DNA from 2 places in the Lysinibacillus sp. NPDC097231 genome. Region 2 is predicted to be linked to the other one. Evidence: predicted binding sites of a transcription regulator. Region 2 holds the regulator's gene; the other holds the start of a gene.
What was found. Region 2 encodes LexA, which represses DNA repair genes until DNA is damaged. Its sites were predicted from a motif close to CGAACATATGTTCG; they were not measured.
Positions count from the first base shown of each region.

Region 1 (7,893 bases), on a different contig from region 2:
CTTTAATGACGGTCATCAATTCATCAACAGTGGCATGTGGGTTATCTAAACGCATAAGAACACCGTCTAGCACCTCATCCAATGCATGAGGTGGGATGTCTGTGGCATAGCCGGCTGAGATACCTGTCGAGCCGTTTACAAGTAAATTTGGGAAACGGGCAGGTAACACAGTTGGCTCCATATCCTGATCATCAAAGTTTGGTACAAATTCTACTGTCTTTTTGCCAATATCACGTAGCATTTCTGCTGCAATGGCCGAAAGTCTTGCTTCTGTATAACGCATCGCTGCCGGTGGATCACCATCTACAGAACCATTATTACCATGCATTTCGATCAGCATATGGCGTGCTTTCCAATCCTGACTCATACGGACCATCGCTTCATACACAGAGCTATCGCCGTGTGGATGATAATTACCGATAACATTACCGACTGTTTTTGCGGATTTACGGAATGGTTTATCGTTTGTATTACCTTCTGTATACATCGCATATAAAATACGACGTTGTACAGGCTTAAGACCGTCGCGTGCATCTGGCAACGCGCGGTCTTGAATAATATATTTACTATAGCGACCAAAACGGTCACCCATTACTTCTTCTAAAGGTAAATCTTGAAATTTTTCCGTACTACTCATGCTTGGTCCTCCTCTTGTTGGATGAATTCATTGTCTAAAATATTTGAATCATCCTCCATACCGAAGTTTACATTGGCTTCGATCCATTTACGGCGTGGTTCAACTTTATCGCCCATTAACGTTGTTACACGTCTCTCAGCGCGTGCACCATCCTCAATCGTTACGCGAATCAATGTACGCGTTTCAGGGTTCATCGTCGTATCCCACAGCTGGTCGGCATTCATCTCACCAAGACCTTTATAGCGCTGTAATATGTAACCCTTTCCAACTTTATTAATGGCTTTTTGCAAATCACTTTCAGTCCAAGCATATTCAATCACTTCTTTTTTACCAGTGCCTTTTGATACTTTATAAAGTGGTGGTAAGGCGATAAATACCTTTCCTTCTTCAATTAAAGGTCGCATATAACGATAGAAGAACGTCAATAGCAGCACCTGTATATGAGCGCCATCTGTATCAGCATCGGTCATAATAACGACTTTATCGTAGGCTGAATCTTCGACAGAGAAATCTGTTCCAACGCCTGCACCTATGGCATGAATAATCGTTGAAATCTCCTCGTTCTTCATAATGTCCTGAAGCTTAGCCTTTTCTGTATTAATGACTTTACCACGTAAAGGTAAAATCGCTTGGAACGTACGATCTCGCCCTTGTTTAGCAGAGCCTCCTGCAGAATCACCTTCGACTAGGTATAACTCATTTTTCGCAGCATTGCGAGATTGTGCAGGTGTTAATTTTCCAGAAAGAATAGTACTACCTTTTTTGTTTTTCTTCCCATTTCGTGCATCTTCACGTGCTTTACGTGCCGCTTCACGTACTTGCTGCGCACGAATCGCTTTTCGCACAAGGGATGAAGACAGCTCAGCATTTTCTTCAAGCACATACAAAATTTGCTCTGAGACAACACTATCCACTGCCGAACGTGCCTCACTCGTCCCTAGCTTACCCTTTGTTTGACCTTCGAATTGCAGTAAATGCTCTGGAATACGGACAGAAACAATTGCCGCTAATCCTTCCCGGATATCTGTACCTTCAAGATTTTTATCTTTATCTTTTAACAAACCGATTTTACGTGCATATTCATTAAAAACACGCGTTAACGCAGATTTGGCACCTGTTTCATGTGTCCCTCCGTCACGTGTACGTACATTGTTAACAAATGATAGGATTGTTTCTGAATAGCCGTCATTATACTGGAAGGCAAATTCTACTTCAATCTCGTCTTGAATCCCTTCCACATACTTTACAGGATGGAGTACATCTTTCTCCTCATTCAAATAAGCAACGAAAGCTTCAATGCCGTTCTCGTAAAAGAAAACATCACCTTTGCCTTCCTCGCGTTCATCGATTAACTCAATTTTTAAGCCTTTTAATAAAAATGCTGACTCACGTAAACGTTCAGCTAATGTATCATAATTGAATTTTGTCACAGAGAAGATGGTATCATCTGGTAAAAAGTGAACAAGCGTTCCTGTTTGTTTAGTTTGACCAATTTCTTCAAGTGTCGTCACAGGATGTCCACCGTTTTCAAAACGTTGTCGATATTTTTTACCGTCACGATGAATGGTTACTTCTAAAAATGTCGATAAAGCATTAACAACCGAAGAACCTACACCATGTAAGCCACCGCTCGTTTTATAGCCACCTTGTCCGAATTTACCACCAGCATGTAGGACAGTAAAGATAATTTCCGGAGTTGGTTTTCCCATCTTATGCATACCTGTTGGCATTCCTCGGCCGAAGTCTCGTACGCTGATACTTTGATCTTTGTGAATAGTGACAATGATATGAGAACCAAAGCCAGCCAGTGCTTCATCCACCGCATTATCGACGATTTCATATACTAGGTGATGAAGTCCACGGCCATCTGTAGATCCGATATACATGCCGGGTCGTTTTCGTACCGCTTCTAATCCTTCTAAAACTTGAATGGCGTCATCATTATAGACGCTTGGTGACTGTTTATTCGCCAAAAAATTCCCCTCCAAAAAACAAACGCATGTTCTATTTATATTCTCTTCCTAATAATAATAGCATTTCCTGTCAATAGCTAGCGACAGGCCCGATAAATTTTTAAAATTCCCTCTTTAGCTTCACAGTTTGATCATTTTTACAGTAATCACTCATCTATGTGCTTGAGTATTCACAAAGTGCTGAGCTATTTCCTAGACGCAAGGTAATCAGCTTTAGTTGCATAAACAAAACAACAATTGAATAACCCATGATTACAAGCTTGCATCAAAATTAACACAAACTCCTGAGGATTTTGATATCTTCATACAGAAGCTTTTCAGTTCGCTCTGCAAAATATACAGGTATATTAATAAAAATTCTGTCTTTCTGAAGATTATACTAGCTTTTCCATGACATTAAAGATAGACTTCTATTCTACCAAAGGAATGTGTGATTGACAAAATTGCCTTTTTACCTATATTTTTAGAAAGGGCTTTCGAGGTGGTGGCATAACTCGTGTCAAATAGCCTAACCGACATTCAATAGACAAATAGAAATCCATGAAAAATATTTATCTTTTGTATTGAATTCAAGGTACACGGCGAAATCTCCTTCATGACATTGTAGATTATAGAGAAAAAGTGTAAAATACTTGTTACAAACTAGTAGTACCAAGTGATGGTATATGAATGAAAGGAGTCCAGCTATGCTAAATGGACTTATTATTATTTTATGTGCTTATCTCATCGGCTCTATACCTTCTGGCTTATGGGTAGGCAAAATTTTTTATAAAACAGATATTCGTGAACATGGTAGTGGTAATTTAGGAGCGACGAATACATTCCGTATTTTAGGAAAGAAAGCTGGGATAGTCGTAACAATTATGGATGTCTTAAAAGGGACAGTAGCAGTATTACTCGTATCACTTCCTGTATTTTCTGAAGTATCTATTCACCCATTGATTCTTGGACTTGTAGCCGTAATTGGTCATATGTTCCCTATCTTTGCAAGCTTCCGTGGAGGTAAAGCAGTAGCAACATCAGCAGGAGTGCTTTTAGGTTACTCATGGCCTCTATTTATCTTACTATTTGTTGCTTTTATTGTAACATTAAAAATAACGAAAATTGTCAGCTTAACTTCTATAATTGCCGCTTTAGTAGCACTTATCTATTCTATCGTTTATTATTTTGTTACAGGCGATTTTGCGTTAGGCATTTTAGTAGCCTTTTTATTTACTTTTATCGTGTATCGTCACCGCGCAAATATTGCCCGTATTAAAAATGGTACCGAGCCAAAGGTGAAATGGCTGTAAGAAAGAGAGGAGCATTCTAATGAAAATCGCACTAACAGATGAAGCCCTTCAATGGTTTAAAGATGAAATGGAAGTAGAATCCGGTGATTTCATTCGTTTTTATGCACGCTATGGTGGGTCAAGTCCATTTCATGAAGGCTTTTCTCTTGGAATGACACGTGAGGAACCAATCAACATTGGTATAAAGACAGAGATTGATGACGTTACCTACTACATTGACGAGAAAGACTTATGGTTTTTTGATAATCACAGCCTACATGTAGATGTTGATGCGACAATAGAAGAATTAAAGTATGAATATCGTAAATAAAGCAGTGTTTCCTTTCGTTATGACGAAGGGAGCACTGCTTTTCATTTCCCAAAGATTTATTTGAATTCTATTCCAACCTTGGTTTATCTCTTCTAAAAGTTGTGCATTCTATTTGTAGTAAATGTACATCCCGAGGAGGAATACAATGTCCATTTCTAAAATTACCGATACCTCCCAATCAAAATCAAACAAAGACTTACTATATGGTTCTCTTTCTCAAAATTTGAAGGTGATTAAAAGCACACTTGGAAATAGTAACGACCTTATTATTCGAGAAATTACCATTGAAACAGCTGAAAAACATGCGATCGCGATTATCTATATAGATGGTTTATCCGATAAAACGGCCATTTCCGTTTCTGTTATCGATAAACTAATGCTTGATATCCCAGAGGCTCATGACAACGAAATAGAAAAGATTAATCAATATTTAAGAGAATCTTGTTTAACAGTTGGCGACGTAAATGATATTTTCCATTTCACAACACTGTACAGTGCTATTTTAAATGGAGATACAGTCATCTTATTGGATGGCTTTACAACAGGCATCGTGACGAGTACTAAAAGTGCAAAAGATCGGGCAGTTGCTGAGCCATCAGCAGAATCCGTCATCAGAGGTCCGCGAGAATCCTTTACAGAAACGTTACGTACTAACACAGCCCTTATCCGACGGAAAATTAAAAGTCCGAATCTCTGGATAAAGTCGCGTATTATTGGCGAGGTCACGAGAACGGATGTAGCCGTTATGTATTTAAACGGCATAGCGAATGACAAAATAGTCGCAGAGGTTCTTGCGCGCTTAGATCGCATTAATATTGATGGCATTTTAGAAAGTGGTTATATCGAAGATTTTATTCAAGATTCTAAATTCACGATATTCCCAACTGTCTATAATTCTGAACGACCTGATGTTATTGCAGGTGAGCTATTGGACGGTAAAATTGCTATTTTAGTGGACGGAACCCCATTTGTATTAATGGTACCAGCTCTATTTACATCTTTTTTACAATCTGCTGAAGATTTCTATCAGCATTGGTTGATAAGTTCTCTTATCCGCCTATTAAGATTTTTTGGAATTAGCCTTGCCTTAGTAGCACCATCACTTTATGTAGCAATCACCACATTTCATCAAGAAATGCTACCAACGCCAATGCTCATCAGTATTGCATCTCAACGAGAAGGAGTCCCCTTCCCTGCTGTTGTAGAGGCACTTATTATGGAAATTGCCTTTGAGATTTTGAGAGAAGCAGGTCTTCGTATGCCAAGAACCATCGGACCTGCAGTATCCATTGTTGGAACTTTAGTGATTGGTCAGGCTGCCGTCGAAGCAGGGGTTGTATCTGCTGTAATGGTTATTATTGTGGCATTAACAGCTATTTGTAGCTTCCTATTCCCTGCTTATGGCTTATCCAACACAATCCGTGTTCTACGTTTCCCATTAATGGTTATAGCTGCAATCTTTGGGTTATTTGGTGTTATGTTTGGACTTATGATCATTATCCTACACTTATGTAGCCTAAGAACGTTCGGTGTCCCCTATTTAAGTCCATTCAGTCCATTAATTTTAAAGGATCAAAAAGATGCGTTAATATTGCTACCACGCAGTGCTTTATTAACTCGACCGCGCTTAATTAGTCAAAAAAATACTGCCAGAGGACATAAGTATGTGGATACTAAAAAGAGGAATTCAACGAATATGTAAACGAGGAATGCACCATGGCAAAATTTAAGGCAATATGTTTACTGACGATTCTTACTTTACTTTTAAGTGGTTGCTGGAGTAAGCGTGAACTCAATGAATTAGCGATTGTCGTAGCATTAGGAATAGATAAAGTAGATAATGACTTTGAAATAACTGTTCAAGTCGTGGACGCTAGTGAAATCTCCTCAAAACAGCCAACTTCAGGACGATCACCCGTTATTACCTATCAGTCAACAGGTACAACGGTCTTTGAGGCCATTAGAAAAATGACAACAGTAACAGCTAGAAAACTTTATTTTTCTCATCTCCAGGTAGTTGTGCTCGGAAATGAATTAGCAAAAGAAGGAATTAGCGAGCCGTTAGATTTAATTTCAAGAGATCATGAATTCAGAAATGATTTCGATGTCATCGTTGCTCATGACGCGACTGCCGAAGAAGTTTTAAATGTATTAACACCTATTGAAAAAGTACCAGCTAATAAAATGCTAAAATCTCTTAAGACGTCAGAGAAAACTTGGGGTACAACCCAATCCGTTAAAATTGATGAATTAATCAATACTTTATATAGCAATGAAAAAAGTGTAGTCATATCTGCCATTGAAATACAGGGGGATAAAAATGTTGGAATGGATCAAACAAATGTTAAAAGATCGAAATCTCCTGTGCTATTGAAGTATACGGGCTTAGCTGTTTTTAAAGAAGATAAACTCATTGGGCTTTTAACAGAAGATGAGAGTAGAAGCCTAGGTTTTTTAAGGGACAAAATAGAAAGTACAATTGAAATTCTTGCTTGCTCTAAAGGAGGTACGTTATCAACAGAGATTACGCACTCAAAGACGACAATAAAAGGTAAATTTGAAAATGGAGCTCCCAAAATCAATGTTTCTATAGATGTTAACCAAAATATCGGAGAAGTTGCATGTAATATAGACCTTACAAAAGAAAAATCGATTCACTTCGTAAATAAAAAAACAGAAGAACTTATTAAAAAACGAATTGAAGAAACAATCAGTACAGTTCAGCGAAATTATCGGGTCGATATTTTTGGATTTGCTGAAGTACTACACCGCAAAAATCATAAAGAGTGGAAAAAAATAAAAAAAGACTGGCCAACCATATTTCAAGAGCTACCAGTTAAAGTTGAAGTAAATGTAAACACACAAGGATTAGGGACGACGGAAAACTCATTGGTGAATAAGTTGAAAGGAGAATAGCCATGATTATGACGATATTCATACTAATAATTTCCGCTATAATAGCCTTTGCCTTCATTCCAAAATTAATAAAAAATAAAGAAACGAAAACGATTGTTATTTTTTCGATTTTTTTATTGATCGGCGCTGCATTAAATATCGGGGTTTCCTTAAAGCTCAAAATTCCGAGCCCAATAGACTTGATTACCTTTATTTTTTCTCCAATTAAAGATTTAATCGTCTCCCTGACAAAATAATAAGGCAACTCTATGTTAAGTAAAAAGGGGTATCATTCATGATGGAAAAAGAAATAATTAGTTCAAGACAATTTATGATTATTACCCTTCTCTTTTCAATTGGTACAGCCATTTTAATTATACCTGCTAGTGTAACAAGCGAAGCAAAACAAGATGCATGGATAGCAGCTATCATTGGTGTCGTTTTAAGTTTGCCCATAGTAAAGCTTTTCGTCACTTTAGGAAATAGAACACCTACCCTTACATTTGTAGAGGCTAATGAAAAGATATTAGGTCGTTTTTTCGGAAAATTTACTATAATTGGCTTTATTCTAATATCCTTACTTTCTGCCGGTGAATTATTATATTTCATTGGAATTTTCATGAAAACGGAAATTATGCCTGAAACACCTACGATGGCCTTTGCATTTTTGTTCAGTATTATCATTATTTATGCTGCATTTCTAGGAATTGAAGTTTTTGCCCGTTCTGCAGAAATACTATTTCCAATATTTATATTAATTTTTATTTTCTTTGTAATTTTTATTAC
Region 1 is NZ_JBIWDH010000028.1:1,933-9,825, forward strand. It holds gene parC (DNA topoisomerase IV subunit A) at 1-637, opposite strand, end outside; gene parE (DNA topoisomerase IV subunit B) at 634-2,610, opposite strand; gene plsY (glycerol-3-phosphate 1-O-acyltransferase PlsY) at 3,297-3,902, shown strand; gene ACIQXF_RS16075 (HesB/YadR/YfhF family protein) at 3,922-4,212, shown strand; gene ACIQXF_RS16080 (spore germination protein) at 4,358-5,914, shown strand; gene ACIQXF_RS16085 (Ger(x)C family spore germination protein) at 5,929-7,128, shown strand; gene ACIQXF_RS16090 (GerAB/ArcD/ProY family transporter) at 7,403-7,893, shown strand, end outside.
Region 1: parE (DNA topoisomerase IV subunit B) is a predicted target of LexA. The motif match lies at 2,630-2,643, and genes of this name have one in related genera.

Region 2 (7,893 bases):
TCCTCGATTGCTGCGTTTATCGCTTCAACATCTGTACCATCTGCTACTTTTAAGTAGTTCCAGCCATATGATTCGAAACGTTTTTGAACGTTTTCTGAGAATGATTTTTCTAAATCACCATCTAGAGAAATGTCGTTAGAATCGTAAAGTACGATTAATTTATCAAGCTTTAAGTGACCTGCTAAAGAAATAGCTTCAGCCGCTACACCTTCCATTAAGTCACCATCGCCACAAAGTGCGAATGTATAGTGATCAACAATGTCATGACCTTGTTTGTTGTAAGTAGCTGCTAAATGACGCTCAGCCATTGCCATACCAACTGTCATAGCAATACCTTGACCTAGAGGCCCCGTAGTTGCCTCTACCCCAACTGTATGACCATATTCAGGATGTCCTGGAGTTAATGAATCCCATTGACGGAAGTTTTGAATTTCCTCCATTGGTAAGCCGTAGCCACCAAGATGTAGTAGGCTGTAAAGAAGCATAGAGCCATGACCTGCAGAAAGTACAAAACGATCGCGGTTATACCATTTTGGATTTGCCGGATTATGGCGAAGTTGTTTTGTCCAAAGCGTATAAGCCATTGGCGCTGCCCCCATCGGTAAACCTGGGTGACCTGAATTTGCTTTTTCAATTGCATCGATTGACAATGTTCGGATAGCATTAATCGCTAGTTGATCCGCATGTTGAGTCATTTTGTTGTGACATCCTTTCTCGTCCTATATATTGTTCTTATACAGTTTAGTCAACATTGCTTCAGAAAACAATGCTTTTGTTATACTATTTGCTTTTATGACATACTTAATCTTTATTTCAGTAGTAAAATCCCCATCTAAAAAATTTAAAAAGCTGTTAAACCCTCACAGTCAGGAACAGAGTAAAATACTGAACAAAGTTATAACCACTGGCAGATGTCAAGGATTTTGAGTTGTACTTCAAATTCAAAATCCGGTCATAATGATGCCGAAACCTAAGTAATCTAAATGTGCCATATTAATTTAGAAATTTATTTTTCTTCGCTTGTTTTACCTTCTCTGGGGTTACATCATTACCTTCTGGATCTACCACTTTTACATTTTCAATCGTATCACGCATCGTTGCTCTAAATGTATCTAAATACTCCTTACGAAGCGCTGTTTGTTCCTTAGCTTCTGCCTCCGTTAATGTACCGCTTTTTGCTTTGGCAGAAAGTTCATTGATTCGGTTAATTTTTTCTTTGGATAACATAATTACACACCTTTCAAGTACATATCTTAATGTATTTGGTATGCAAAGTATAGCATGTATTCCCTTAAGATGCAGTTATACCAACCTTTTTAATTTAGAAATAAATACCATTAAATTACATGACTTTGAGAAGTGAAAAGTGTATAACTAAGTTATCTAGCATGAACGGGGTAAGACTCATCAGCGATAGCAAAGAAGTTTGGTAGGATTAACGCCCGATTGGTGAAAACTAATAATCAGTTGTAGACGAAGAAAACCACTACTGACTATGTTTACTTTAAAGAGGAATTGGGAGGAAAACAAAATGAATATAACAACTAATAGATTAGTAATACGAAAATTTGATATTCATGATTGGCAGGCAGTCTATAACTATACGTCCAATAAAACGGTCATGAAATATATTCCTGAGGGCGTTTTTAATGAGGAAGAAGCAAAAAAATTCGTTATGGAGAATAGTGAAGATACCCCTAAATACTTCCCTGTCGTTTTACAGGCAGGAAATATTGTTATTGGTCATATTGTTTTCCATCAATATTTTGGTGACCATACGTATGAGATCGGCTGGGTATTGAATCCGAACTATTACAATAATGGATATGCCTCTGAAGCAGCAAGGGCTGTATTGGACTACGGATTTAAGGTTATGAAACTACATAGAATTATCGCAACGTGCCAGCCAGAAAATATCCCATCCTATCGGGTAATGGAGAAAATCGGAATGAGACGCGAGGGTTATTTTAAAAAATGTATACCACACGGAGAGGAATGGTGGGATGAATACTACTACGCTGTCTTAGATGAGGAGTGGACATAAGAAATATTTCAGAATGTACTATCAATTAATAAAACCTACTTCATATGTAATAACGCATGTCGTTTTCTAAATCTTCGTTTAAAGCATTATTGTATCCCAATTTAGAGAATATGAATTATTATTTGTTAAGAACTGGTATCAAGAATATCCAGAAAACTGCTAATGTCATACCTATAACGATATCTAGCACAATTGTATTTTAAACATTATGAGAATACGTGAGAAAGAGAAGTTGAAATCGCTCTACTTCTCTTATTTTTATATCTACAATGTCCAAATGATTGGACATTTATGAATTTATTTTATATGATATGTCCAATATGTTAGACAAAAGAGGGATAAATCTGAAAAACATTATTAAAGTTTTAAGAAAAAAATTAGGTATGACTCAAGAGGCACTCGCAAAGGAATGTGGCGTTGTAAGACAAACTATTAATTGTATTGAAAATGATAAGTATGACCCTACTCTTGAATTGGCCTTTAGAGTTGCTAAAGCTCTAAATAGAAAAGTAGATGAGGTGTTTATATATGAGTAAGTTTCGTCCAGAGTATATGATAACAATGAAAGATTTCGTAAAAGAGAGTGCTGCAATATTAAGAAAGAATACCAAAGAGGTTACGTTACCTGTATCAGAAGACGATAAAGATAGTTTATTATGCATGCTTCAATACTTGAGAAATAGCCAAGATCCGGATCTTTCAAAGAAATACAAATTGCGTCCTGGTTCAGGGTTATCCGCTAATCAAATTGGTCTTAATAAACGAATGTTTGCTGCACTTTTTCAAGATTGAGATAAAAATCATGAATATATGTTAATTAATCCTAAAATCATTAGTCACTCTTTAAACATGATTTATTTATCAGAGGGAGAAAGATGTCTTTCGGTTAATAGAAGAGTTAATGGTTTTGTTCCAAGATATGAAAGAATTAAGGTCAAAGCATATGACATACATGGGCAAGAAGCCATTTTTCAATTTAATGGATACGGTGCAATCTTAATGCAACATGAAATAGATCATTTAAACGGGATCATGTTTTATGACAGAATAAATAAAGAAAATCCATTCAAACTACCAGACAATGTGACTATCGAAAGTTTGTATTAATTTAATACTTTAGGATAAATAGGACTTAGTTATTTATTGTACCTGTTATTTTGAAGGTGGAATCCGTCCTATCAGTCGCTTGGGTGATTCTAACCATCACTTCGGCGACTCTATCCGTCAGTTCCGCCATTCTAACCGTCACTTCGGCGAGTCTATCCGTCACTTGCCCTTCTATCCGTCACTTTCGACGTTCTATCCGTCACTTCGGCGGTTCTATTCCGCCCTTCTATCCGTCACTTCCGCGAGCCTATCCTTTACCACCATTTAGAGCCTTTTAAAGTAAAAAATCAGTGGGACGATAAAACTCCCACTGACAAAACCTTACTTCATTTGCACGCTTCCCTCTTGATATTCCCGATATCTTCGATGTACAGTAGCTTTACTTACCTCAAAGCCAAGACCTCTAAGCGTTATGGCGATTTCCTCAAAGGTAAAACCTCGATTACGAAGATTTACAATTTCCTCTACAGGCACATCCTTGCGCTCTTGACCATGAGGATTTCCACGATTCGATAAATTGTTTTCAGGACGATAGCCATTTTCAACAGCACGACGCATGCCTCGCCGTATTTTAGCATTATGCATTCTTCGCTGGTATTCCTCTACTATTGCTAAAATCTCCAGCAGCATCGTATCCATTTCATTTAACTGTACTGGCCCTGCGTCTCTCATAGAAAAAACATCCGTTTCAATTTTTTGCAATAAATGCAGTACTGCCATTCGAGCATTGCCACGTCCTAAACGTGTTTCATCCTGCACAAATAATGCTTTAATATCTTTTTCTTTGATGAAATCGAGCATATCTAGTAAGCCTTCGCGTTCCACATCGTAGCCACTATGCTTATCCTTAAAAACGCTCTTCACTTCATAGCCCTGCTCTTTAGCATAGCGCACTAACTCCTCCTGCTGACGCTCAAGCGAGGAACTTTGTGTCTCTTTTTCTGTACTCACGCGGCAATAGACAACAGCCGATTGTTGTTGATTCATCATTTCTCATTTCTCGCGATTTCGATTGTATTTAGAGGCTTGGAATGGCCCCCCACTACTGGAATCACTAGTGAATTACCTGCAATAATTTTAACGTTTGGTAATTCATTTTCTGCTTTCACAATCTTAATCCAGTTTTCCGTACTCATTTTACCACGGTATTGTTCAGCTAACGACCATAAGCTATCACCGTGTTCAACTTCAATTTCTGTATATGAAACATCTCCTGGATCTGTTATAAAAAGATATGCTGCAAATAATACGCAAGCCCCTAATAAAGTTGTAATATGTGGATTTTTCTTTAAGAATTTCATGATTATTGCCCCTTTTTAGAATGTTTGTTCGGAATATATGTTCTCATAATAATGCGAACAAACGTTTTTGTCAAACACTTTTCGAACCTATGTTTGCGTTAGTGTTCGCATTCTGCTATACTATTTAATTAAGTAGAATGAATAGAAAAAAGAGGTGAGCAATCATGAAAAAAGTTTCGAAAAGACAAGAGGACATTTTAGCGTTCATCAAGGAAGAAGTGCGGGCAAAGGGGTATCCACCATCTGTACGTGAGATCGGTGAGGCAGTTGGACTTGCTTCAAGCTCAACAGTTCATGGACATTTAGCTCGTTTAGAACAAAAAGGCTTTATTCGTCGAGATCCAACGAAGCCACGTGCTATCGAAATTCTGGAGCCAGAGGATTCTATTCAAAAGCAAAGTGTTATTCATGTCCCACTTGTAGGGAAGGTCACAGCAGGTTCACCGATAACTGCCATTGAAAATATCGATGAATATTTCCCACTACCGGATATTTATGGTACAAGCGAAGAACAGTTATTTATGCTAGAAATTATGGGTGAATCAATGATTGAAGCTGGTATCTTTGATGGAGATTTAGTCATTGTTAAACAAAAAGCAACTGCTGACAATGGTGATATTGTCGTTGCTATGACCGAAGAGGACGAAGCAACTGTAAAGCGTTTCTTCAAGGAAAAAAATCATTTCCGTTTGCAGCCTGAAAACTCTACAATGGAGCCAATTATTGTAGATCAAGTTTCTATTTTAGGGCAAGTTGTTGGACTCTATCGTCGCGTACACTAAAATACTTCAAATTCTAAGAGGTTATTATGTTCGTAAAAGAGCATATACCTCTTTTTTGATTTTAAAAAAGGAATCCACTTTCAAATGGATTCCTTGCTACGTCGCCTGTATTTTATATTATTTAACAAAACATCGTGAAATAGCCCTGATCTATTTTATCTCTCTACCTTGAATTTCAGGCATGTATTCACAAATGCAGTGAATAACTTCTTTGCTACTTCATCCCCTGAAATAGCTTGTTCTTCAGGATGCCACTGTACGCCCAGACAAAATGGTAATTCTTCATGTACCAACGCTTCAATGATACCATCACTTGATTTTGCGGCAACTATCAAGTTCTCCGCTAATACATTGACCGCTTGGTGATGAAATGAATTCACTGCAATTTTTTCTTCCTCAATAATCGAATGTAATAATGTATTTGGTGTGACATTAACATAATGTGTTGCAACGCCTCTAGCCGCTTGTTGCTTATGCTTTATTAACTTACTACTATGGTATTCGCTATCAATATCTTGATATACTGTACCTCCTAGTGCAACATTTAGCATTTGAATGCCACGACAAATAGCAAAGATCGGCATTTTTCGAATAAAGGCCGCTTCAATTAATGCAAGCTCCACCGAATCCCTTTCTGGATGAACTTTCCCTAATTTGGGTGTTGGCTCTGCACCAAAGAGGAATGGATGGACATCATGACCACCCGACAGCAATAATCCGTCCGTTAACGATAAAATCTGTGCCACATCCGCTTCCACTCCAAGCGGAATAATAAGAGGAATGCCCCCAGCTTCTATAATGCTCTTACTATAGGCCGCATTTAATCCCGAGGACAAATCATCCTCCACAAACGCCGTTATCCCGATCACTGGTTTCATGATATTTCCCTCCTAAATTCACAAGCTTTTTAGCTTACCAAAATCCTAGATACCAATTAATCAATACATCCCCATAGAAATAAACGATGATTGCTGCTAAAGCAATGGATGGACCAAATGGTATAGGTGTTTTTCTGCCCTGTCTGCGTAGCTTTACCATAATTATACCAGCAAACATTCCTATCACGGATGCTAAAAATAGTGTCAGCAGTGCATTTAGCGTGCCGAGTACGAGACCGAGTAAAAAGAAAAGTTTAATATCGCCCCCACCCATACCACCTCTTGATAAAACAGCAATACAATATAATATGCCAAAGCCCACAACAGCACCCACTAAACTATCCCACCATGGTGACAACGGCGATATCACTCGTCCAAGCACAAGCAATGGTAAAAAGAATAGCAGTACTTTATCTGGAATAAGCATATAGGCAAAATCCGATACGACAATAATGACTAATAAAGAAATCAATAATAGTGCTACGAAAAGCTCCGCACTAAAACCTAATTTCCAATAAGCAAAAGCAAATAAGACTCCTGTTATCAATTCCATCAGTGGATAAATCCAAGAAATTTTTTGCCCACAGCTACGGCATTTCCCACCTAAAAACAAATAAGACAAAACAGGCACTAAATCAATTGCCGTCAACTGTCTCTGACAATTGGTACAATGCGAGGGTGGCCGCACTATGGATTCCTTCATAGGTACACGTAAGCCCACTACATTAAAAAAAGAGCCAAGCACGAGCCCAAATATTAAAACTACAATTGTATAAGCCATTTCCATTTTTATGACCTCCTAAACGAATAGGCGCTCATACATTTGCAGTATGTGCGCCTATCATGTTATTGTTGTCCTTCGTAATAGAACGTTGTTACTTGCACGGTCGCCTTTAAAATTAGATCTGCATCTTTCGTTAGCTGATCCTGCTCTCCAGGTAATTTAAAATCAATGGAATCGGTTTTCATCACACGCTCTAATTGTTCTATCTCCTGCAAGAAAGCCTCAAGTGAAGGATAATCTAGTGCAGCAACCTCTAAAGTAAAAGTGATTAGTTTTAAATTAGCTGGAAGAGATTCCTTTGCAATAGATACAATAGGGGTAATTGCTTCCTCATTATCCTGATCGTCATTCACCTGTGCATCAGCTTGTTCAAGGATATTGGAATTAGAAACCTCTGATTGTGAGACAGCTGCATCATCATTATGAACAGTTAATGACTCAATACGTGTTCCTGTCACTTCTTCAATCTCAGCCAAATCTAGAATAATCTTTTCTACCGCTCTTGTTTCAGGTAGTTTTTGCCGCAACGTTAAAATATTTATAGTGGGTTGCCCCTGCTCTTTATCTAATTGAGCAAGCTGCTCTTTTAAATGAGAGATTTCTTGTTGTGCTTTCGATATACTACTTTCTTTTGCTGCCACTTCATCCAATTTTGGTAATAACAAATAATAATATAGCGCAAATAAGATAGCGGCTACTAAAGCTACTAAAAGAATAATAGACGACTTTTTACTACTAGTTAATTTATTCATGAGCGCCGACCTCCAGCCAAATACATAAAATCGATGGTCGCTGTAATGGATACTGAATAACGTGGCACTTCTTTAAACTTTTGTTCAGGCGTTAACTCTTTGTCTTCGCCTAGTTCTATATGAAAGTTTGAGACTGTATTAATTTGTGCATCTGTAAAAAAACTACTTGTTAAAAGTCTCTCAACATATTTCGATATATCTGTCATCGTTTCAAAATCAGCTTCGATATTAACTGTTTTCGCCCC
Region 2 is NZ_JBIWDH010000001.1:37,490-45,382, forward strand. It holds gene tkt (transketolase) at 1-695, opposite strand, end outside; gene ACIQXF_RS00235 (DUF896 domain-containing protein) at 994-1,227, opposite strand; gene ACIQXF_RS00240 (GNAT family N-acetyltransferase) at 1,532-2,044, shown strand; gene ACIQXF_RS00245 (helix-turn-helix transcriptional regulator) at 2,389-2,580, shown strand; partial or broken gene def (peptide deformylase) at 2,573-3,151, shown strand; gene ACIQXF_RS00255 (YneB family resolvase-like protein) at 3,473-4,141, opposite strand; gene yneA (cell division suppressor protein YneA) at 4,138-4,452, opposite strand; gene lexA (transcriptional repressor LexA) at 4,617-5,234, shown strand; gene ACIQXF_RS00270 (gamma-glutamyl-gamma-aminobutyrate hydrolase family protein) at 5,390-6,112, opposite strand; gene ACIQXF_RS00275 (prepilin peptidase) at 6,147-6,899, opposite strand; gene ACIQXF_RS00280 (hypothetical protein) at 6,959-7,648, opposite strand; gene ACIQXF_RS00285 (PilN domain-containing protein) at 7,645-7,893, opposite strand, start outside.